One region of the Streptomyces sp. NPDC058257 genome, then DNA from elsewhere that is predicted to be linked to it. Evidence: riboswitches for the same ligand, from Rfam matches in the RefSeq annotation. Region 1 holds a riboswitch; each other region holds the start of a gene.
The links. Region 1 has a riboswitch for cyclic di-AMP ahead of ACFVXC_RS11980 (NlpC/P60 family protein). Riboswitches for the same ligand answer to the same signal wherever they lie in the genome.

Region 2: it holds a riboswitch for cyclic di-AMP, as region 1 does, so the genes downstream of both, ACFVXC_RS18900 (C40 family peptidase) here and ACFVXC_RS11980 (NlpC/P60 family protein) in region 1, are expected to answer to the same signal.
Region 3: it holds a riboswitch for cyclic di-AMP, as region 1 does, so the genes downstream of both, ACFVXC_RS37575 (M23 family metallopeptidase) here and ACFVXC_RS11980 (NlpC/P60 family protein) in region 1, are expected to answer to the same signal.
Region 4: it holds a riboswitch for cyclic di-AMP, as region 1 does, so the genes downstream of both, ACFVXC_RS13030 (transglycosylase family protein) here and ACFVXC_RS11980 (NlpC/P60 family protein) in region 1, are expected to answer to the same signal.

The regions. Positions count from the first base shown of each region.
Region 1 is NZ_JBHVXJ010000003.1:655,920-661,022, reverse strand. It holds gene ACFVXC_RS11990 (NlpC/P60 family protein) at 1-623, opposite strand, end outside; gene ACFVXC_RS11985 (hypothetical protein) at 942-1,295, shown strand; gene ACFVXC_RS11980 (NlpC/P60 family protein) at 1,372-2,568, opposite strand; cyclic di-AMP (ydaO/yuaA leader) riboswitch at 2,576-2,733, opposite strand; gene ACFVXC_RS11975 (ATP-dependent DNA helicase) at 2,991-5,103, shown strand, end outside.
Region 2 is NZ_JBHVXJ010000007.1:75,687-80,789, forward strand. It holds gene ACFVXC_RS18880 (ATP-binding protein) at 1-339, shown strand, start outside; gene ACFVXC_RS18885 (LysR family transcriptional regulator) at 351-1,262, opposite strand; gene ACFVXC_RS18890 (LysE family translocator) at 1,415-2,044, shown strand; gene ACFVXC_RS18895 (DUF6328 family protein) at 1,998-2,582, opposite strand; gene ACFVXC_RS18900 (C40 family peptidase) at 2,743-3,216, opposite strand; cyclic di-AMP (ydaO/yuaA leader) riboswitch at 3,220-3,392, opposite strand; gene ACFVXC_RS18905 (hypothetical protein) at 3,747-4,055, opposite strand; gene ACFVXC_RS18910 (ATP-dependent Clp protease proteolytic subunit) at 4,063-4,698, opposite strand; gene ACFVXC_RS18915 (amidase) at 4,916-5,103, shown strand, end outside.
Region 3 is NZ_JBHVXJ010000025.1:99,852-104,954, forward strand. It holds gene ACFVXC_RS37565 (MFS transporter) at 1-523, shown strand, start outside; gene ACFVXC_RS37570 (PP2C family protein-serine/threonine phosphatase) at 687-2,054, shown strand; cyclic di-AMP (ydaO/yuaA leader) riboswitch at 2,276-2,422, shown strand; gene ACFVXC_RS37575 (M23 family metallopeptidase) at 2,434-3,525, shown strand; gene ACFVXC_RS37580 (aldo/keto reductase) at 3,699-4,643, shown strand; gene ACFVXC_RS37585 (PrsW family intramembrane metalloprotease) at 4,640-5,103, opposite strand, start outside.
Region 4 is NZ_JBHVXJ010000004.1:118,232-123,334, forward strand. It holds gene eno (phosphopyruvate hydratase) at 1-902, opposite strand, end outside; gene ACFVXC_RS13030 (transglycosylase family protein) at 1,200-1,919, opposite strand; cyclic di-AMP (ydaO/yuaA leader) riboswitch at 1,923-2,115, opposite strand; gene ACFVXC_RS13035 (transglycosylase family protein) at 2,297-3,313, opposite strand; gene ACFVXC_RS13040 (cytochrome P450) at 3,450-4,790, opposite strand; gene ACFVXC_RS13045 (nucleoside triphosphate pyrophosphohydrolase) at 4,801-5,103, opposite strand, start outside.

The DNA of each region.
Region 1 (5,103 bases):
AGCTTCGCGCGCTGCTCGGCGGTGAGCTGCGACAGGAGCCGCTTGGCCGCGTCGAGTTTTCCGGTGACGGTCTTCTTGTTCTTCCTCAGCTCCGCCTGACGGGACCTGAGGCCCACGAGTGTGTCGTCGGCCTCGCCGCGCAACTGGTCAATCTCCCGGAGCTGCTTCCGCACGCCGGTGACGGCCGCTGCCTGGCGGCTGTCCGCCCGGTCGGCGAGCGCGGCACGCTCGAGGTACTGGTCGGGGTCGGAGGAGAGCGCGAGCCGGACGGCCGGGTCGATGCCACCGGTGCGGTACTGCGCGGCGGCGATGGCACCGAGGCCTTCGCGCGCCGAGTTGAGCTTCTCCGTCTTGCGGGCCGCTTCGTCGCGCAGCTCGCCCAGGGACTTCTCGGCGCTCTCGGCCTTCTCCTTGGCGCCGTTGTACTTCTCTGTGGCGACCTCGGCCTCGCGGTAGAGCGCGTCGACCTTGGATTTCACCGCGGCCGGGGTGAGCCGTGGATCCGCGTGTCCTGTGCCGTCGAAGACGATGGCGGTGGCGGCCCCGGCGAGGGCGATGGTGGCGGCGGTACGGGCCGTATGGCCACTGAGCGAGCGCTGTTTGGGCTTGCGGTGCGCTGCCACGTAGGGGGCTCCTTAAGGTTCCGGCGGCGGCCCACACAGGGGGAGCGGACCGCCGCCGGATTCTCGGCGGTGGTGTCCGACTGCCGCCCCTGTTCGGAGCGGCGGTGGGGAGCCGGACACCTGACGAAGGACGCTAAACCTGACCGTCACGGGATGGTGACGGAATGTGCGCAACTGGCTGAAGTGTGCCGCCGGTGACCGAATGTGGCTGTGCGATCGGCCGGACCGGGCGCCCTTCCCTTAGGCGTGTGACCGATGCGGCGCTTGGGGCCCACCTGGCTACGGAGTGGTGATACGGCCCCGGCTAGGCTCCGGCTCATGGACGTTCTCACCCACCTCTTCGTCGGCCTGCACATCATCGGCATCGCCTCCCTCCTGGGCGGCTTCCTCACTCAGATGAAGCAGATGGGCGAGGGCGCGGCCCGCTTCAACCCGGCGATGCTGCACGGCGCGCTGACGATGCTGGTCACGGGCGTCGTCCTGGTGGGTCTCAACCAGGCGGACGACAACCCGGTCAACAACCTCAAGATCGGCATCAAGATGGCCGTGCTGATCGTGATCCTCGCGCTGGTCTACGTGAAGCGGGACGAGGAGAAGGTGGACAAGGGGATGTTCGGCGCCGTCGGCCTTCTGACCGTCGCGAACATCTTCATCGCGGTGCTGTGGACCTGATCCCGCCCCCCACTCACGGAGAACGGCCCTCCACGCGCGCGTGGAGGGCCGTCTTCTCGTGAGCGGGGGGCGGTGGTTACGCGGGCCGTACCACGCTGTGGATCGGCATGTAGTAGATCGACTCGGTGCGGACGTTCGCACCCGGCTTCGGGGCGTGGATCATCTTGCCGTTGCCGATGTAGATACCTACGTGGCTGATGTCGTCGTAGAAGAAGACCAGGTCACCGGGCTTGGCGTCGGCGGTCTTCACGGTCGTGCCGACCTTGACCTGGTCCCAGGTCGTGCGCGGCAGGGAGATCCCCGCGGCCTTCCACGCGTCCTGGGTGAGGCCGGAGCAGTCGTAGGAGTCGGGTCCTGTGGCGCCCCATACGTACGGTTTGCCGATCTGTGCCTCGGCGAAGTTGATGACCTTCGCTGCCTTCGCCGCGTACCCGCTGTCCGTGTTGCCGGAGCCGGAGCCCGAACCCGCGTCGGAACCGGAACCGGAGCCGGAACCGGTGTCCGGGGTCTCCTTGTTCTTCTCGCGTTCCTTCGCCGCGGCCTCTTCCGCCGCCTTGCGCTTGGCCTCCGCCTCCCGCTTGCGGGCCAGCTCGGCGGCCTTGCGCTTGGCCGCTTCTTCCTTCTTCTTCTCGATCGCCGCGAGCCGCGCCTTCTCCTCGGCCGTCAGCTTCGAGAGCATCGTGCGCGCCTGGCCCAGCTTCTTCTGGACGGTTCGCTTGCTCGTCTTGAGGTCGTCCCGCGAGTCGCTCAGCGTCTGAAGGCTCTTGGTGGCCTTCGTGCGCTGCTTCGTCGCCGCGGCCTGTTTCGTCTGGTAGTCGTCGACCGCCTTCTTCTGGCGCGCGGTCAGCCGGTCCGACAGATGGTTCTGGTCGAAGTACCCCTGCGGGTCGTCGGCGAGCATCATCGTGGCGGTCTCGGAGACGGCGCCGGTGCGGTACTGCGCCGCGGCGAACGCGCCCAGCTCCTGGCGGGCCTCGTTCAGCTTGTCGGTGCGCTGGGCCACATCGTCGAGAAGGGTGTCGACCTTCTCGCGCTGCTTGTCGGTGCGCTCCTTGGCCGAGTTGTACTTCTGTGTGGCCACACCCGCCTGGTGGTAGAGGTCGTCGACCTTCTTCTGGACCTCTTCGAGGCTGGGCTTCTGTGGTGCGGACGGTGCCGCCTGCGCGCTCTGTGACAGCAGGGCCACGGAGGTGAGGGCGGCCGTCGTGATGCCGATGGCGGGGGTGACGCGTAGGCCGGCAATGCGGGTCCGCGGCTTGCGGTGCGACGCCAAGGGAGGCGACTCCTTCCGTAGACCGCCTACCGGGTTAGCTGTCGGGTTCGGGCGGGTGGTTCCGGAAGGTTGCCCTACAGTCCCGTACTTCGTACGGGACCGATTCACCCCAAGTTCATCGTGGGTCCCCGGCTCCGAGGAGATCGAACTCGGCGGAGGCCACTCGTTCCCGGCGGGGTTCGCCGGTGGGAGTACGAGCAGCCCACGCAGCACGCTAGCCAACTCGTGTGGCTCGTGTGAAGGTTGATGTTCGATATGCCCGATACGTTTTCGTGACTTTACGAGGCTCTTGACGCGGACACGTCTTGCCGTGGCGGAGAGTGATCGGCCGCGGGCGGGGCGTAGGCGAGTGGACGTTCGTGAGTGGACGTGGCCGGAACCCGGAGCGGGTTGTCAGTGGGGCCGCCTAGACTCGGGAGGCGATGAGCAGCCTCTTTGATGACAGCTTCCTGGCGGACCTCAAGCCCTCGCGGGCTTCGGAGGAAGAGCCCCCGCCGCCGCCCGAGGACAGTGCTCCGGAGTCCGTTCCGGATGATCTGTTCGACGGGAAGTTCGACGCGCCCGCACCCCGGGACGCGCACTACCGCGACGGCGCCCCACGCCCCGTGCTGGACCCGGCGGCCCTGCTCGACGGTCTTAACGAGAACCAGCGCGCGGCCGTCGTGCACGCGGACTCCCCGCTGCTCATCGTCGCGGGCGCGGGCTCCGGCAAGACCCGGGTCCTCACGCACCGCATCGCGTATCTCCTGGCGGAGCGGCACGTGCACCCGGGGCAGATCCTGGCGATCACGTTCACGAACAAGGCCGCGGGCGAGATGAAGGAGCGCGTCGAGCAGCTCGTCGGGCCGCGGGCCAACGCGATGTGGGTGTCGACCTTCCACAGCGCGTGCGTGCGCATACTGCGCCGCGAGTCGAAGACGATCGGTTTCACCTCCTCCTTCTCGATCTACGATGCCGCCGACTCCAAGCGCCTGATGGCCCTGGTCTGCCGTGACCTGGACATCGACCCGAAGAAGTTCCCGCCGAAGTCCTTCAGCGCCAAGATCTCGAACCTGAAGAACGAACTGATCGACGAGGAGACCTTCGCAGGACAGGCCGCCGACGGCTTCGAGAAGACGCTCGCCCAGGCATACGCGATGTACCAGTCGCGGCTGCGCGAGGCGAACGCCCTCGACTTCGACGACCTGATCATGACGACGGTCAATATGTTCCGCGCGTTCCCGGACGTCGCCGAGCACTACCGCCGCCGCTTCCGGCACGTGATGGTCGACGAGTACCAGGACACCAACCACGCCCAGTACGCCCTCGTGCGCGAGCTGGTCGGCCCCTCCGGAGGCGAGGGGGACGACCCCGCCGAGCTGTGCGTCGTGGGTGACGCGGACCAGTCGATCTACGCCTTCCGCGGCGCCACGATCCGCAACATCCTCCAGTTCGAGGAGGACTACCCGAACGCGACGACGATCCTCCTGGAGCAGAACTACCGCTCCTCGCAGACGATCCTGACCGCGGCCAACGCCGTCATCGAACGCAACGAAAGCCGTCGCCCCAAGAATCTGTGGACCAACGCGGGCGCGGGCGCGGGCATCACCGGCTATGTCGCCGACACCGAGCACGACGAGGCACAGTTCGTCGCCGACGAGATCGACCGGCTCACCGACGCGGGCGACGCGAAGGCGGGCGACGTCGCGATCTTCTACCGGACGAACGCACAGTCCCGTGTCTTCGAAGAGATCTTCATCCGCGTCGGCCTGCCCTACAAGGTCGTCGGAGGCGTCCGCTTCTACGAGCGCAAGGAGGTCCGGGACGTCCTCGCGTATCTGCGGGTGCTCGCCAACCCGGAGGACTCCGTACCGCTGCGGCGCATTCTCAACGTACCCAAGCGGGGCATCGGCGATCGCGCGGAGGCGATGATCGACGCGCTCTCGCAGCGCGAGAAGATCTCCTTCCCGAAGGCGCTGCAGCGTGTCGACGAGGCGTACGGAATGGCGGCCCGCTCGGCGAACGCCGTCAAGCGCTTCAACGCGCTGATGGAGGAACTGCGGACCATCGTCGAGTCCGGTGCGGGCCCTGCCGTCGTCCTGGAGGCCGTGCTCGAACGGACCGGGTATCTCGCCGAGTTGCAGGCCTCGACCGACCCGCAGGACGAGACGCGCATCGAGAACCTCCAGGAACTCGCCGCCGTGGCACTTGAGTTCGAACACGACAGCGGTGGCGGCAGCGAGGATGGCGAAGACGGCGAAGGGGAGGCCGGAGGAGCGGCCGAAGGGGCGGCTGAGGACGAGGCTGAGGACGAGGCCGAGGGCGGAACCGGCGGCGCGGAAGAAGACGCGGGCGCGGGCACAAGCGTGTCGGGCACGCTCTCCGAGTTCCTCGAGCGGGTCGCGCTCGTCGCCGACTCGGACCAGATTCCCGACGAGGAGGACGACGGCTCCGGAGTCATCACGCTGATGACGCTGCACACAGCCAAGGGCCTCGAATTCCCGGTCGTCTTCCTGACCGGCATGGAGGACGGCGTCTTCCCGCACATGCGCTCCC
Region 2 (5,103 bases), on a different contig from region 1:
ATCGTCTCCGAACTCGCCACGAACGCCGTCCAGCACACCCGGGGCCAGTCGCCCACCTTCACGGTGGAGATGGAGCTCGACCGGGAGGAGCAGCTGCGCATCGGCGTCACCGACAGCCACCCCCGCTACCCCAAGCGGCTGCCCGCCGCGGTCCAGCAGGACAACGGCCGCGGCTTGGTGATCATCCGCTGGCTGGCCATGGAGTGCGGCGGCAGGCTGTCGGTCACGCCCACCCCCGAGGGCGGCAAGACGGTCTGGATCGCGCTGCCGTGGACCGCGACGATCCGCGGTGACACGACAGCGGCTCCCTCGGCTTCGCGCTCGCGCTCACCCCGCTGAGCGTTTCGCCCTCACCCCGCCGAGCGTCCGAAGGCCCCCCGGAGCAGCGCCCGGAAGGTGTCCGCCGCGGGATGTGACTCGTCGGAGCGGTGGACGACCGAGATCGTACGGCGCAGATTCCCCGGCTCAAGCGGCCTGACTCCCACCGGGGTGACCGCCGTCCGCGCCACCATCTCCGGTACGACGGCGACCCCGAGACCGGCGCTGACCAGGGCGCACACCAGCGCGTAACCCGGAGTCTCGACCAGGACCGAGGGCGTCGCCCCGGCCCGGACGAGTGCGGACTCCACGCCCTGCCGGGGTGGATGCGTCGGCGCCATGCTGATCAGCGGCTGACCTGCCAGCTCGCTCAGCGGCAGCCGTGACGAGGCGCTCGCGAGCGCGTGGCCGGGCGAGGTCACCAGGACCAGCTCCTCGACCAGGACCGGTTCCGCGGACACGGAGGCGGGCAGCGGCTGCGCGTCCGCGGGCTCGTAGGTGTGGGTGAGGGCCAGGTCGACCTCGCCCGCGGCCACGGCCGCGACGCCGAGCGGCGGTTCATAGCCCCGGACCGTCAGTTCGATGTCCGGATGGGCGCGGCGGAACGCGGTGAGCGCGGGCGGCATCAGATGGATCCCGGCGGTGGTGAAGGTCCCCACGCGCAGTCTGCCGCCGGACAGGCCCGTGAGCCGGGCCAGTTCGTTGCGGGCCTGCTCCATCTCGTCCAGGACCCGGCGCGCCCGCGCGAGAAGGAGCTCGCCCGCGCCGGTGAGGCGTGCCCCGCGGTGATGCCGGACCAGGAGCGCGGTGCCCGCCTCCCGTTCGAGCTTGGCCAGCTGCTGGGAGAGAGCGGGCACGGTGTAGCCAAGGCGTTCGGCGGCGCGGGTGATGGACCCGGCCTCGGAGACCGCCACCAGTGCGGCGAGCCGCGTCGGGTCGTACATGGAAGTCTCCCGGTTCAGGAGCGTGCGGGAGCCGACGGGCGCCGTGAGGGCGTGTGGTGCCGTCCGTCGGCGTGGGGGTAAACGCCTGCTTAAGGCAGACCCAGGATATTCCACATACCTGCTGAAGGCAGAAGGGCGGCAGCCTGGAGGCCATGGACGCACAACTGGTCACCTTCACCGGAGTCGCCGCGGGCATGGTCGCCATGCCGGGCGCCGACTTCGCCGTGGTGGTGCGCAACGCCCTCACCTCCCGCCGCGCCGGAGTCGCCTGCGCGATCGGTGTCGCGGGCGGGCTCGTGGTGCACACGGTGCTCGCGGTGGCCGGGGTCGCGGCCGTCCTGGCGGCGGTTCCCACGCTCTTTAGGGCCCTGCAGATCATGGGAGGCGCCTATGTGCTGTACCTCGGCTACCGCGCGCTGCGTTCGGCGGCGCGTGCGCCGGAGAGCTTCGGCGCACCGGACGGTGAGGTGGAGGCGGCGGCCGGGGGCAGTCTGCGACAGGGCTTCCTCACCAACGCCCTCAACCCCAAGGCGCCCATCACCTTCCTCAGCGTGCTGCCCCAGTTCGTCCCCGCGGGCAGCCCCGCGATGCCCAGGACCCTGCTGCTCGCGTCCATCATCGTGGCCCTGGCCCTCGTGTGGTTCCCGGTCGTCGCGCTCCTGGTGGACCGGCTCGGCCGCTGGCTGCGGAGGCCGCGTACGGCCCGTGCGATCGAGGGCGGTACGGGTGTCGCGCTCAGCGTCCTCGGTCTGGCGCTCCTGACCGAGGCGCTGATGGCGTGACGCCGCCCGGCCCGCCGGTGCCGGTGCCGGCGGCCTGGTCGTCCTTGCCCGCGCCGCGCACCAGGACGGGAAGCAGGCCCCAGAGGCCCGCGCACACCACCAGCGTGCCCGCGCTCGCGATGATCCCGCCGGTGCGGCCCACCGCCACGTCCACGACCAGGAGCACGGAACCGGCGAGCGCGAACACCAGGACCACCATGCCGATACCGGCGAGGCGGGACGACACCCGCACGATCCGCGGCTTGGAGTGCTGCCCGAACAGCGACCTGTGTAAGGCGGCCGGCGCGGTGAACAGCGCGGCGGACAGGACGGCGAGCAGCAGTGTGGTGACGTACGTGGCGCGCTGCACGGTGTCCAGCGAGGGGAAGCGCTCGGTGAAGGCGAGCGTCAACAGGAACGCGAAGAGGATCTGCACCCCGGCCTGCGTGACGCGCAGCTCCTGGAGGATCTCGGAGAAGTTGCGGTCGGCGCGCTCGAAGCTCGTTTCGTCGCGCGGCGGGGGGTTGCCCGGGGTGGGAGCACTGTTGTTTTCGGCCATGGCGCACGAGTATCCGCGTGGACGCCTTCCACGCCCGGCGGACGCGCCGATCAGAGGGCCGGGCGGGGGCGGGCGGAGACCCGGCCGGGGGCGGCCGAGCGGCGGCGGCAGCCGTGAGGCTCCCGCCGCCGTCCGACAGTCGACGTTCGGTGGCGCGTGATCAGCGCACCCTGCCGTACCAGACGCTCTTCGTCCAGATCTTCTCGAGGCGCACCACGGTGTTCGACTTCGGGGCGTGCCAGATCCGGCCCTTACCGGCGTAGATGCCGACGTGGTAGACGTTCCGGCCGGAGTGGAAGAAGACGAGGTCGCCGCGGGAGCGTTTCGACGCCGAGACGTGGCGGGTCTTGTTGTACTGCTGTGCGGCGGTGCGAGGCAGCTTCTTGCCCGCGCGCTTGAAGGAGTAGAGGGTCAGGCCCGAGCAGTCGAACCTGTGCGGCCCCATCGCTCCGTAGCGGTACGGCGAGCCTTTCTTCGAGGCGGCGATCTTGAGCGCTTTGGTCCCGTGAGTGGCGGCCTCTGCTTCCGTCGTGAGCCCTGGGCCCACGAGGGTGCCGCCTACGACGGCGAGTGTGAGGGCCGATACGGAGCCGGCCCTGGTCAGCAGCGACGGAACATGATTCAGCGCGGTCATGCGCAACCCTTCGTCAGCCGCCTGTGAAGGATGACCTGTCGGATTCGGGCTGGCGAAGTTGCCCGGCCGCGGTGTGCGGCTTCACCCCAAGGGTCGGCGTCCGGACCTTCCGGACCGACCCGTCATGCCTGGGTCCTCCACTCCTGCCGATGCACCGATGTCGACCGGTCATCCGGGTGGCGGCAGGACTCGGCGTCCGCCCGGACCGCCCCGCCGCTGTGGCGGGGGCTTGTCGTCGGAAGGGATCTTGACCCGTCAAGGGTGCGAATTCCGAGCCGAAACGGCGTTTTGTGAGGCTCCTCACGGCTGAACCGTTCGGGTGGACAAGGTCTGATTCGGGAGCGGAGCGAGGCACCCGACGATCGTTCGACCAGCACCGGAACGAGGAATTCCGGCCATCGCGTACACATCTGACGCAACCGCGGACGGCCCGAATGACTACCAATGTCTACGCCGAACGAGGTAGCCCGTTTGGTTCGTTTGAGTCCTGCCCCGGACGGTTCGGACGCCGGAGCCGGGGTGATGGAGGCTCAGGACGCCGACAAAGGCGGCACGGTGACCCGTCCGGCTCGCCGCTCCCCGTCCAGCACGCGGAGCGCTCGGGCCAGCGTCGGCGCGTGCACGGCGCTCTCGCCCCGCTGGTGCATGAGTGTCAGGGCGTCCCGCAAGGCGGTCGCGCTGCTCACCAAGGCCTGAGCGGCGCGCAGCCCGCCGTAGGTGTCCGAGGCGCGGGCGGGATTGATCCGGCCGACCAGGTCGACCACTTCGAGATACCGGTCGATCAACTCGCCCTCGGCGCGGGTGAGTGCGGGCAGCGGAGGAAGCTCGGGAGGCAACACCGGTGGCTCACCTCGCGTCCGGGGTGCGCAGGGATGATGTGCGGTTCGTGATGAGCCGGTCCACCAGGCCGTACTCGACCGCTTCGGAGGCGCTGAGGATCTTGTCGCGCTCGATGTCGGCCGCGACCAGCTCCGGGCTCCGGCCGGTGTGTTGGACGAGCAGCCTCTCCAGCTGCGCCCGGGTGCGCAGGAGTTCGTCGGCCTGGATCGCCAAGTCGGTCGCCTGACCGTGGACCGGCTCGGCGAGCGAGGGCTGATGGATGAGGATCCGGGCGCCCGGCAGCGCGCATCGCTTGCCGGGGGTGCCCGCGGCAAGGAGGACGGCCGCCGCCGACGCGGCCTGGCCCAAGCAGGTCGTCTCCACGTCGCAGGTGACGAACCGGATCGTGTCGTAGATGGCCGTCATCGCGCTGAACGAGCCGCCGGGAGAGTTGGTGTAGAGCGAGATGTCGCGGTCGGGCGCCAGGTATTCGAGGTGCATGAACTGCGCCATCACGTCGTTGGCGGAGGTGTCGTCGATCGGCGTCCCGAGGAAGACGATGCGCTCATCGAGCAGCTTCGAGTAGGGATCGAGGGTCCGCTGCCCCGTGGAGGTGCGCTCGGTGAACTTGGGCAGGACATGGCGGGCGAACGGTCGGTTCATGGCACGTCTCTCCTCCGGCGGGGCGGCTGCCCCCAAGGTGTCTGTAAAAAATGTACAGGACGTACGTAACGTCGTGATGGGGGGCATGTTCGAGTGATCCGCCGGAGTCAACAGACGGACCGCGTTTCAGCCGCTCGCTGAAAGCGCATGCCGAGAACGCGGCCACGAACGCCGACCGCCGACCGCCCCGAAAACCGCCCCGAGCCGAAAGCGTCGTATGAGCCCTGAAGCCCACCGAGTCCCCGATGCCGCGGAGCTCGTCCACCTGACCGCCCGCGAACTCGCCGCCCGGATCCGCGACCGCGAACTGTCCGCCCGCGAGGTCGTCCAGGCGCATCTGGACCGGATCGAGCAGGTCAACGGCGCCGTGAACGCCGTGGTGACCCTTACGGCGGAGCGCGCGCT
Region 3 (5,103 bases), on a different contig from region 1:
GGTGGCGCGCCTGGTGGGGGACGGCACCGCGGGAACCGTCGCGACGAGTGCGCTGTTCGTGGTCTCGGGGCTCGTCGCGCTTGCCGGGCAGCTGAGGATCACGGACCTGTGCCGGCGTACGTGGACGCGGCAGCAGTGTCTGGTCGCGGGGCTCGGGCTCCTCGGGGCGTCGTTCCTGCCGCCCGCGCTCGGCGGATCGGGGTACGTCGGGGTCGCGGGGCTGCTGGTGTGCGCGGCGGGACTCGCCGGGGCGACGGCCGTGCTCTACCCGTTCGAGATGGAGACGGTCGTCGCGCTGTCCGGCGGCCGGTGGGTGGCCACGCACTACGGCCTCTACAACACGGTGTGCGGCATCGGCATCACCGTGGGGAACCTCGCGACCGGCGCGCTCCTCGGCGCCACCCGGTCCGCGCCCGCTGTGCTGTGGCTCGGCCTCGCCGCCCTGGGCGCCACCTGCGCGCTCGCCCTGCGCGGCCTCTCCCGGACGGGCCGCCTCGCCCCGCAGCCGGCCGGGGCGCCCTGACCCGGGCTAACCCGGTCGGCCCAACACCGGTCGCCCCGCGCCGTCGCTCCGGGAACCCTGGACGAGCGTGGTCATGGATCTGGTCCTGGCCGCGGGATTCGGCAGGAGAAGACCGGTGGGGCAGCGAGGAGGAAGCGGCGGCCGAGGGGAGGGGGTGGCGGGCATGGGGTCGGGAGTGGGCGCGAGTGCGGGCACGAGCGGAGGGAAGCGTGCGGGCGGCGAGTCCGCGGGCCGAGGTCCCGGCAGCCAGGGTCCCGGCGGTCGAGGTCCCGGCAGCCGAGGTCCAGGCGGTCGAGGTCCCGGCAATCGGCCGCGCGGGGCTTCAGGCAAGAGCCCCACTGTCCGGCGCGAGCGGGCGTTCGTACGGGCGCTTCCCCTGCTGCTCATCGTCGTAGGGGTCGTCTACGACATCTCGACCCCGCCCGAATTCACCGCCGCGCCCCTCTTCACCGCCGCCCCGCTCATCGCCGCTCCCTTCTACTCGCTGCTCAGCACCACCGTCATCGGCCTCTGTGCCTCCGTCGCCGTGCTCGGCCTGCACTTCAAGGCCGACACCGGCTCCGAAGTCGATGCCGTCACCGAGGTGTTCACCGTGGTGACCGTCGCCGTGCTCGCCGTCCTCATCAACCGCGTCGTGCGCCGCGGCGACGAACAGCTCGCCTCCGCCCGTTCCATCGCCGAGGCCGCCCAGCGCGCCGTACTGCCGCAGCCGGATCCCCGGATCGGCGGGCTCGATGTCGCGGCGCGGTACGAGGCCGCGGAGGCCGACGCGTTCATCGGGGGTGATCTGTACGCCGTTCAGGACACCCCGCACGGCGTACGCGTCATCGTCGGCGACGTACGGGGCAAGGGAATGGGCGCGGTGGCGGCCGTCGCCGTCGTCATCGGGGCGTTCCGGGAGGCCGCCGAGCAGGAGACCACGCTGGAGGCGGTGGCGCAGCGCCTTGAGCGTGCGCTCGCGCGTGAGGGCACGCGGCGCGACGGGCTCGACGACTTCGAGGGGTTCACCACCGCCATCCTCGCGGAGATCCCGCACAGCGACGGTCTCGTACGCCTCATCAACCGCGGGCACCCGGGGCCACTGCTCCTGCGCGGCGACGGGCGGCTGTGCGTCCTGTCGGCGACCGAGCCCGCGCTGCCGCTCGGGATGGGCGAACTGGGTGCCTGGCCGGACCGCGCGGACGAGACGGAGTTCCCGCCGGGGGCGATGCTCCTGCTCCACACCGACGGGCTCTCCGAGGCGCGTGACAGCCGGGGCGAGTTCTACGATCCCGCCGCCCGGCTCGGCGGCCGGATCTTCCCGGGACCCAACGGCCCGGACACGCTCCTCGCCACGCTGACCGAGGAGGTGCGGCGGCACACCGGGGGCGGGACGACCGACGACATGGCGCTGCTCGCGGTGCGGCGGCCGTTGGCGACGGGTGACGCCGGAACTGATGCCACGAGAGCCGATGCCACGAGAACCGATGCCACAGGGACCGACGGCACAGGGACCGATGCCACAGGGCCCGATGTCACACGCCGTGACTGAAGGGCACCACTCCGCATAACAACTGACGTACCGTCAAGGAGATGTGAAGCTCCGGTGTGTGAAGAAGTGGGGTCAACTCGCCCCGTTCCGGCCACCAGTGTCCCGGTAAGTACCGGCCAGATCCGTTAACGATCAACTGGAACAGCTTGGAATACGACCCCGCTGTCTATTAACGTTCGATAACGCAGCGCGGTCGTCCCAACCGACACTCGAGTCGGCTCCGCGCGCACGCGCCTAATCCCGCAAGGGAGCCGGGGAACCACTAATTGGGGTGAATCGGTCATCTGTGCATCCGTGCCAGATGCTCGTAGGAGACCTTCCTGCTCCGAACCCGTCAGCTAACCCGGTAGGCGAGAAGGAAGGAAAGGAGTGCGCCCCGGTGGCGTCCAACCGCCCTGCCCCCCAAGGCACTTATGTACCGAATGATGATGATTTCGGCGGGTACGACGACAATTCCTGGGAGGAATGGAATCCCACCGAGGAGTCCGTCCGCCCGGTTCGCGGCAGGCACCGCGTCCACAAGCGGGGCGGTGGCGGGCTCGCCCGCAGCTCCACGGTTCTCGGCGTAGGCGTCATCGCCGCTGTCGGCGCGGGCGGCATCGCCACCGCGCAGGGCGGCAAGCCCCCGGTCTCCATAGAGATGCCGGACCTCTCGGCCGTCACGGACTCGCTGCCGGAGGCCAAGTCGCTCCCGGGCGTGGGGTCTTTGATATCCGACGGTTCCGATTCCTCCGACTCGGCCGCCGCGGAGAACGGCGTCGCGGTGGCCGCCGCGCCGCTGAGCGCCGCCGGTCTCAGCACCGCCGACACCGAGCAGGGCTCCACGGACGCGGGCGAGGCGCTGCGGGCCCGCATCATGGAGCAGGCCGAGAACCAGCAGGACCAGGCGGACGACGCGGTCCAGAAGGCGGCCGAGGAAGCCGCCGTCAAGCAGGCGGCCGCACAGGCCGCCGCCAAGCAGACCGCGGCCGAGAAGAAGATCGCCGCCGAGAAGGCCGCCGCGAAGAAGAAGGCCGAGGCGGAGGCCAAGAAGAAGGCCGAGGCGGAGCGCCTGGCCAAGCTCGCGAAGAGCTACACACTGCCCGTCGGCTCGTACACGCTCACCGGCACCTTCGGTCAGCCCGGCTCCATGTGGTCCTCCGGCTACCACACAGGCCTGGACTTCGCGGCTCCGACGGGTACGCCGATCAAGGCCATCCACTCCGGCACCATCAAGGAGGCCGGCTGGGCGGGGGCGTACGGCTACCGCACGGTCCTGGAGCTCGACGACGGCACCGAGCTGTGGTTCTGCCACCAGTCGTCGATGAGCGTCAGCGTCGGCCAGAAGGTCACCACCGGCGAGGTCATCGGCCGCGTCGGCGCGACCGGCAACGTGACGGGGGCCCACCTCCACCTGGAGGTCCACCCGGGCGGCGACTCGACCGGAGTGGACCCGGCGGCGTGGCTGCGCGGCAAGGGCCAGTCGCTCTGATCCGGTCGTTCTGATCCACCGCTCTGATCCGGTCACTCTGAAGCAGCCTCCGAACTCCGGCGGTCCTGGCGACAACCCCCCGACGTCAGGGCTGCCGGTTCGGCGTGCCCGCTCCGCTCCGATCTCGTGCCGCTGTACGGAATGCGACGCTCTGTAAGGGCGTTGTCTCCCTCATGACTTCTCTCCGCAGACTCGGCTCGTCCGACCTCGATGTCTTCCCGCTCGCCCTGGGCGGCAACGTCTTCGGCTGGACGGCCGACGAGGCGCGGTCCTTCTCCGTGCTCGACGCCTACACAGCCGCCGGCGGCAACTTCATCGACACCTCCGACGTCTACTCGGCCTGGGTGACCGGCAACAAGGGCGGCGAGTCCGAGCACGTCATCGGCGACTGGCTCGCCGCACGCGGCAACCGTTCCGATGTCGTGCTCGCCACGAAGGTCGGCGCCCACCCCGATTTCAAGGGTCTGTCCGCGGACACCATCAAGTCCGGTGCCGAGGAGTCGCTGCGCCGCCTGCGCACGGACTACATCGACCTCTACTACACGCACTACGACGACCCGACCGTCTCCGTGGAGGAGATCATCGGCGCGCTCGACGACCTGGTGACATCCGGCAAGGTCCGCGCCATCGCCGCCTCCAACGTGACCGCGGAGCGGCTCCAGGAGTTCCTCGACTTCTCCGACCGCGAGGGCCTCGCGCGCTACGCGGCCTTGCAGCCGCACTACAACCTCGTCTCGCGCGACACGTACGAGGGCTCGCTCCAGGAGGTCGCATCGCGCTCCGGCCTGGCCGCCGTCCCGTACTACGCGCTCGCCTCCGGCTTCCTGACCGGCAAGTACCGTCCGGGCACGCAGGTCGAGAGCGCGCGGGCCGCGGGCGCCGGCAAGTACCTGGAGACCGAGCGGGGCCGACGGGTGCTCGCCGCGCTCGACGAGGTCGCTCAGGCCCGCGGCGCCGAGGTCGCGACCGTGGCCCTGGCATGGCTCGCGGCTCAGCCGACGGTGGCGGCGCCGATCGCGTCGGCCCGTACGGTCGAGCAGCTGCCCGCGCTGCTCGCGGTGGGGGAGCTCGAACTGACGGAGGCCGAGGTGGCGACGCTCACGGTGGCTTCCGCCTAGCCGCGGTAGGGGTTGTACGCGGGGTAGGGCATGGCGGGCTGGGCGTACGGATATCCGTAGGGCGGTTGGTACGGCCGCGCGTATGACTGCGGGTACGGCTGCGGGTACCCGTACGGCTGCGGGTGCTGCGGGTACCCGTACGGCTGCGGCATCGGTACGAGCACCGGTGCCGTCGCGCGCGCGGCGTAGGCGAGTGCGGGCCGTGCCGCCTCGCGGCGCTCCCACAGCGCGTGCAGCAGCTCCCGCTCCCGTACGACGAAGTCGGCGCCCGCGCGGCCCCTCCGACCCCGGTGCCGCAGGAGCGCGAGGGAGGTCGCGTACGTCTCGTACTGGGCGACCGCGCGCGCCGCGGCCTTGCCCTGCGTGTACGAGGCGTAGTCGCGGGCGAGCGTGCGGGCGCGCATCGTGCCCAGCGCGTACGGCTCGGGCGCGGTGAGCCAGCCCGCGAGCGCGTACGCGG
Region 4 (5,103 bases), on a different contig from region 1:
TCGGTGATGGCGTTCCAGCCGGCCCAGTCGTCCTCGAACAGCGGGTCCTCGATGGAGACGAGCGGGTACGAGGCGACGAGCTCCTCGTAGTACTCGGTCATCTCGGCGGCCGAGCGGGACTTGCCCTCGAAGTCGTACTTGCCGTCCTTGTAGAACTCGGACGCGGCGACGTCGAGCGCGAGGCCGATCTGCTCGCCGGGGACGTAACCGGCCTGCTTGATGGCCTCGAGGATGAGGTCGAGCGCGGCGCGGTTCGAGTCCAGGTTCGGGGCGAAGCCGCCCTCGTCGCCCAGGCCGGTGGAGAGGCCCTTGTCCTTCAGGACCTTCTTCAGCGTGTGGTAGACCTCGGTGCCCCAGCGCAGGGCCTCGGAGAACGACTCGGCGCCGATCGGCGCGATCATGAACTCCTGGATGTCGACGTTCGAGTCGGCGTGCGACCCGCCGTTCAGGATGTTCATCATCGGAACGGGCAGCAGGTGCGCGTTCGGGCCGCCGAGGTAGCGGAAGAGCGGGAGGTCGGAGGCCTCCGACGCGGCGTGCGCGACGGCGAGCGAGACGCCGAGGATGGCGTTGGCGCCGAGCGAGCCCTTGTTGTCGGTGGCGTCGAGGTCGAACATCGCCTGGTCGATCAGGCGCTGCTCGGTCGCGTCGTACCCGACGAGCTCCGGGCCGATCTGCTCGATGACGGCGAGGACGGCCTTCTCCACGCCCTTGCCCTGGTAACGGTTGGGGTCACCGTCACGGAGTTCGATGGCCTCGAAAGCACCGGTGGACGCACCGGACGGAACGGCGGCACGACCCGTGCTGCCGTCGTCGAGGCCGACCTCGACCTCGACCGTGGGGTTGCCTCGGGAGTCCAGGATTTCCCGGGCTACGACGACGTCGATGGACGGCACGAGCATCTCCTTCTGGGATGTGACGCGGGTACGCGGGGCGTTGGCCTCGCGGACACGAGCCTAACCGGCTCCCGGACAAGAGCGAGCCGAGCGACCGCCCGGTGGACAAACCGAGAGCAAAATGTTTCCGAACGGAACAAAACGTGGAGGGGCAACGACCCCGCCCCGGTGCGTACGGGGGATACGCGCACCGGGGCGGGGAGAGCAGCGCCCGAAAGGGCGCGGAGAACCGCGCGGGCGACCGCGCGGGCGACCACGAAGCGCCCGCGGAGGAAGACAAGCCCCGCAGGCGCTCCGCCAGGACTAGCTGAGGTGCAGCTGCTGACCCGGGAAGATCATGTCGGCGTTGTCGATGATGTCGCCGTTGAGCTTGTACACCTTGTGCCAGCCGCCCTTGACGTCCTTCGCCTCGGCGATCTTGGAGAGGGTGTCACCCTTCTTGACCTTGTACTCGCCGTCGCCCTTCTTGACCGTCTTGCCGGTCGGGGTCTCGACGGTCTTCTTGGACTCGGTCTTCGGAGCCTCGGTCTTGGGCGCCTCGGTCTTCGGAGCGGCCTGCTGCGGCTGCTCGGTCTGGGCGCTGGGCTCGTTCTTGGGCTGCTCCTGGGTCTGCTGCGGGGCGCTCTCCTGCGCACCGCCACCCTCGTTGGAGGCGCCCGAGAGGCCGACGCCGCAGCTCGGCCAGGCACCCTTGCCCTGACCCGCGAGGACCTTCTCGCCGATCTCTATCTGCTGGGCCTTGGAGGCCTGGTCGGCGCTGGACGCGTACTTCGTACCGCCGTACGCGGCCCAGGTGGACGACGAGAACTGCAGGCCGCCCGTGAAGCCGTTGCCGGTGTTGATCGACCAGTTGCCGCCGGACTCGCACTGGGCGACGGCGTCCCACTCGGAGTCCGTCGCCGCGGAGGCCGAGCCGGCCGCCATCAGCGGGGCCGCGACCGCGACACCGGTGACGCCGGCGAGCGTGGCGACACGGGTGGCCTTGGACGGGCGGCGGTGCTTGCCCTTGCTGGAAAACAGCATGAGTGATCCCCTCACCGACGCCTGCGAGGTGAGCTGTCGGGTTCGGGCCGATGAAGTTGCCCGGCCGCGCTTCCTTGAGCGCGACTTAACCCCTAGCCGTTCCCGTCCGTTCTTCCGCCTCGCTCTCGCGATGCTGAACGGCCGGGCCCGGCGGAAACCTTGGTTCCCCCGCTCCTGCCTACGGCGCTTACGCGACGACTGTTCCCGAACGGCCGTTGGCAGGACTCGGCGTACCGACCGGCGGGGCCCGCTGTGGCGAGCGGTCACGACCGTAGGCATGGGACCGGTCGAATTCCAAAGACGATCAGGGCTTCTGAGACCCATCTCTCACTTGCACCAATCCGGACATCAGGCGCAAAGCAAGTCGCCAACTTCCCTTACTTTTCGCCCAAATCGAGGCTCTGACCGGGAAGGATGAGATCGGGGTCGGAGCCGACGGCCTTCTCGTTCTCCGCGTACAGCTCGGTCCACCCGCCCTTCACGTCGAGGTCGTCGGCGATGGCCCAGAGGTTGTCCCCGGAGCGGACCGTGTACGTCCCGTCCGCGCCGTCCCGCTGACGCTCGTCACCACGGGAGGCGTGCCGTCCCGAGCCCTCGCGGGAGTCGTCGCCGGACGGCTTGCCGCCCGCGCTGTCGCCGCGGTGGCGGCCTTCGCCCCCGCCGGTGGTGGGGGTGGGGGCCGGCGAAGTCTCATCGCCCTGCCCGGACTTGCCCGAGCCGCCGGAATCACCCGAATCGCCCGACTCGTCGTGATTCTTGTCTCGCGCCCCGTCGTCGGCTCCGGACTTGCCGGACTTGCCGGACTTGCCGGACTCACCGGACTCACCGGAAGGCTTCTTGGAGGACTCGCCCGAGGGCTCGTCCGAAGACGTGGCGCCGCCCGAGGGGTCGGCCGACCCGCTCGGCGACCCGCTCGGCTCATCCGGGTCAGCCGACTCGCCGGGTTCGGCCGACTCCGTCGCCCCGTCGGAAGGCGTCGTCGTGATCGGAGCGCCGGGGTCGACGTCGGCGGCGGCGCCGTCCTGAGTGAGCCCCGCGACCGGCGCGCAACTCGGCCAGGCCTTGGTCCCCTGGTCGTCGAGAACCTTCTCGGCCACGGATATCTGCTGCGAACGGCTGGCCTGATCGGCGCTCGGCGCGAAGTCGAGGCCGCCGTGGTCCTCCCAGACCCGCTGCGACAACTGGAGCCCGCCGAAGTACCCGTTGTCCGCGTCCGCGCTCCAGGATCCGCCGCTCTCGCACTCCGCGAGCTTGTCCCACGTGGCGGCGTCCGCCGCGCTCGCGCTGGTGGCGCCGAGCAGCGGGATGGCGATGGCCGATCCTGCGACTCCTGCCGCGACGATCAGGGCCGGGGCCTGGCGGGGGCGTCGGTGACGACCATTGCCGGAGAGCATGCGGTTGCCTTTCGCGTGACTGGAGCGACGACTGCGGCACGGGAGGCCGAGTCGTCGGTGAACGTAGCGGGAGTCGAACGCTTGTCACAAGTCGATGCAGCGGAGATCACGTGAAAGTCACAGTCTTGACGGCCTGTCAGCTGGACGGCGTTTCAGATGCCTGATATTTGCTCCGCTGTGCGGGCGCGAACTCCACGGGCAGCGTGCGGAGTCCACGCATGATGAGTCCGCCACGCCATCTCAAATCGTCAGGTTCCGCCGCGAGTCGCAGGTCAGGAAGGCGCGTCAGAAGCGTCGCGAGGGCCGTCCGCCCTTCGAGCCGGGCGAGCGGTGCGCCGAGACAGTAATGAATGCCATGGCCGTAGCCGAGGTGTTGGTTGTCGCGGCGGGAGAGGTCGAGCGTGTCCGGTCGGTCGAAGCGTTCCGGGTCACGATCGGCGGCGGCGAGGACGACGAGCACGGGATCGCCCTCGGCGATGTCCTCCCCTCCTACGGTCAGCCGCTCGGTGGCGAACCGCCAGGTGGCGAGTTCGACGGGTCCGTCGAAGCGGAGGAGCTCCTCGAGTCCGGTGTCCAGGAGACCGGTGTCGCCGCCCCCCAGGGAGCCCTGGAGCCGCTCGCGCTGTTCGGGGTGGGTGAGGAGGGCGTAGGCGCCGTTGCCGATGAGGTTCACGGTCGTCTCAAAACCAGCGAAAAGCAGAATAAAGGCCATAGCGGCGGCCTCGTTCTCCGTGAGGTGCTCGCCGTGGTCGGAGGCGCGGATGAGCCCCGAGATGAGGTCGTCACCGGGTTCGAGGCGCTTGCGGTGGATCAGTTCGGCGAGGTAGCCGCGCATCTTCTTCACGGACCGGGCGACCCCTCCCCTGGGGCCTCCCCCGTGGCGGATCATCATCCCCGCCCAGTCACGGAAGTCGTCCTGGTCCTCGCGGGGCACCCCCAGCAGGTCGCAGATGGCGTAGATGGGGAGCGGGAAGGCGAAGTCGTGAATGAGGTCGGCCTCCCCCTTCTCGATGAACTGATCGATGAGACGGTCCGTCAACTCCTGCACCCGTGGCGCGAATTCGGCGACGCGGCGGGGCGTGAAGGCCTTGGAGACGAGGCGGCGGAGGCGGGTGTGGTCCGGCGGGTCGATGTTGAGCAGATGCGTCATGAGGTTCGCACTGCGCTCGCCCGGGATCCCGGTCTTGCCCTTCGCGTGCGCGGGCTCACCGTGATGGGCCGGATTCTTGCTGAGCCTCGGATCGGCGAGCGCCTGCTTGGCATCGACGTACCGCGTGACGAGCCAGGCCTCCACACCACTGGGAAGCCGGGTCTTGTGCACGGGGGCGTGCTCGCGCAGCCAGGCGTAGGCGGGATAGGGGTCGGTGGCGAACTCCCAGGTGAAGAGCTCTGGCCCCTGGGCGGGGTCTGGCCCCTGGACCTCGGGCGCGGGGGCCCCTGCGGGGCAGGCTGCGGGGACGGGCGGCTGGTCTTGCATGGGGTCGACGCTATCCGGCGTACGGGGGGCTTTCTTCCTCCGGCCCGGCGCCTTGCGTACCGTCGTCACCGGCTCCGCCGAGTTCGTCCTCAGACGCCGGACGGGCTGGACGGCGGCCGGAATCCGCCTCCGCGACAAGCACCGCATCCCGATAGGCCCGCGCGGCGACCCGCAGCGCCGCCTCCGGGTCCACACCCTGTGCCTCGGCCCGCAGGGCGAGTGCCAGGAGTTCGTAGCCGACGCCTTCGCCCGAGGGTGTCGCTACCTTCAGGCCCGCCGTCCGTGCCCGTGCGGCCAGCTTCGATGCCAGTGC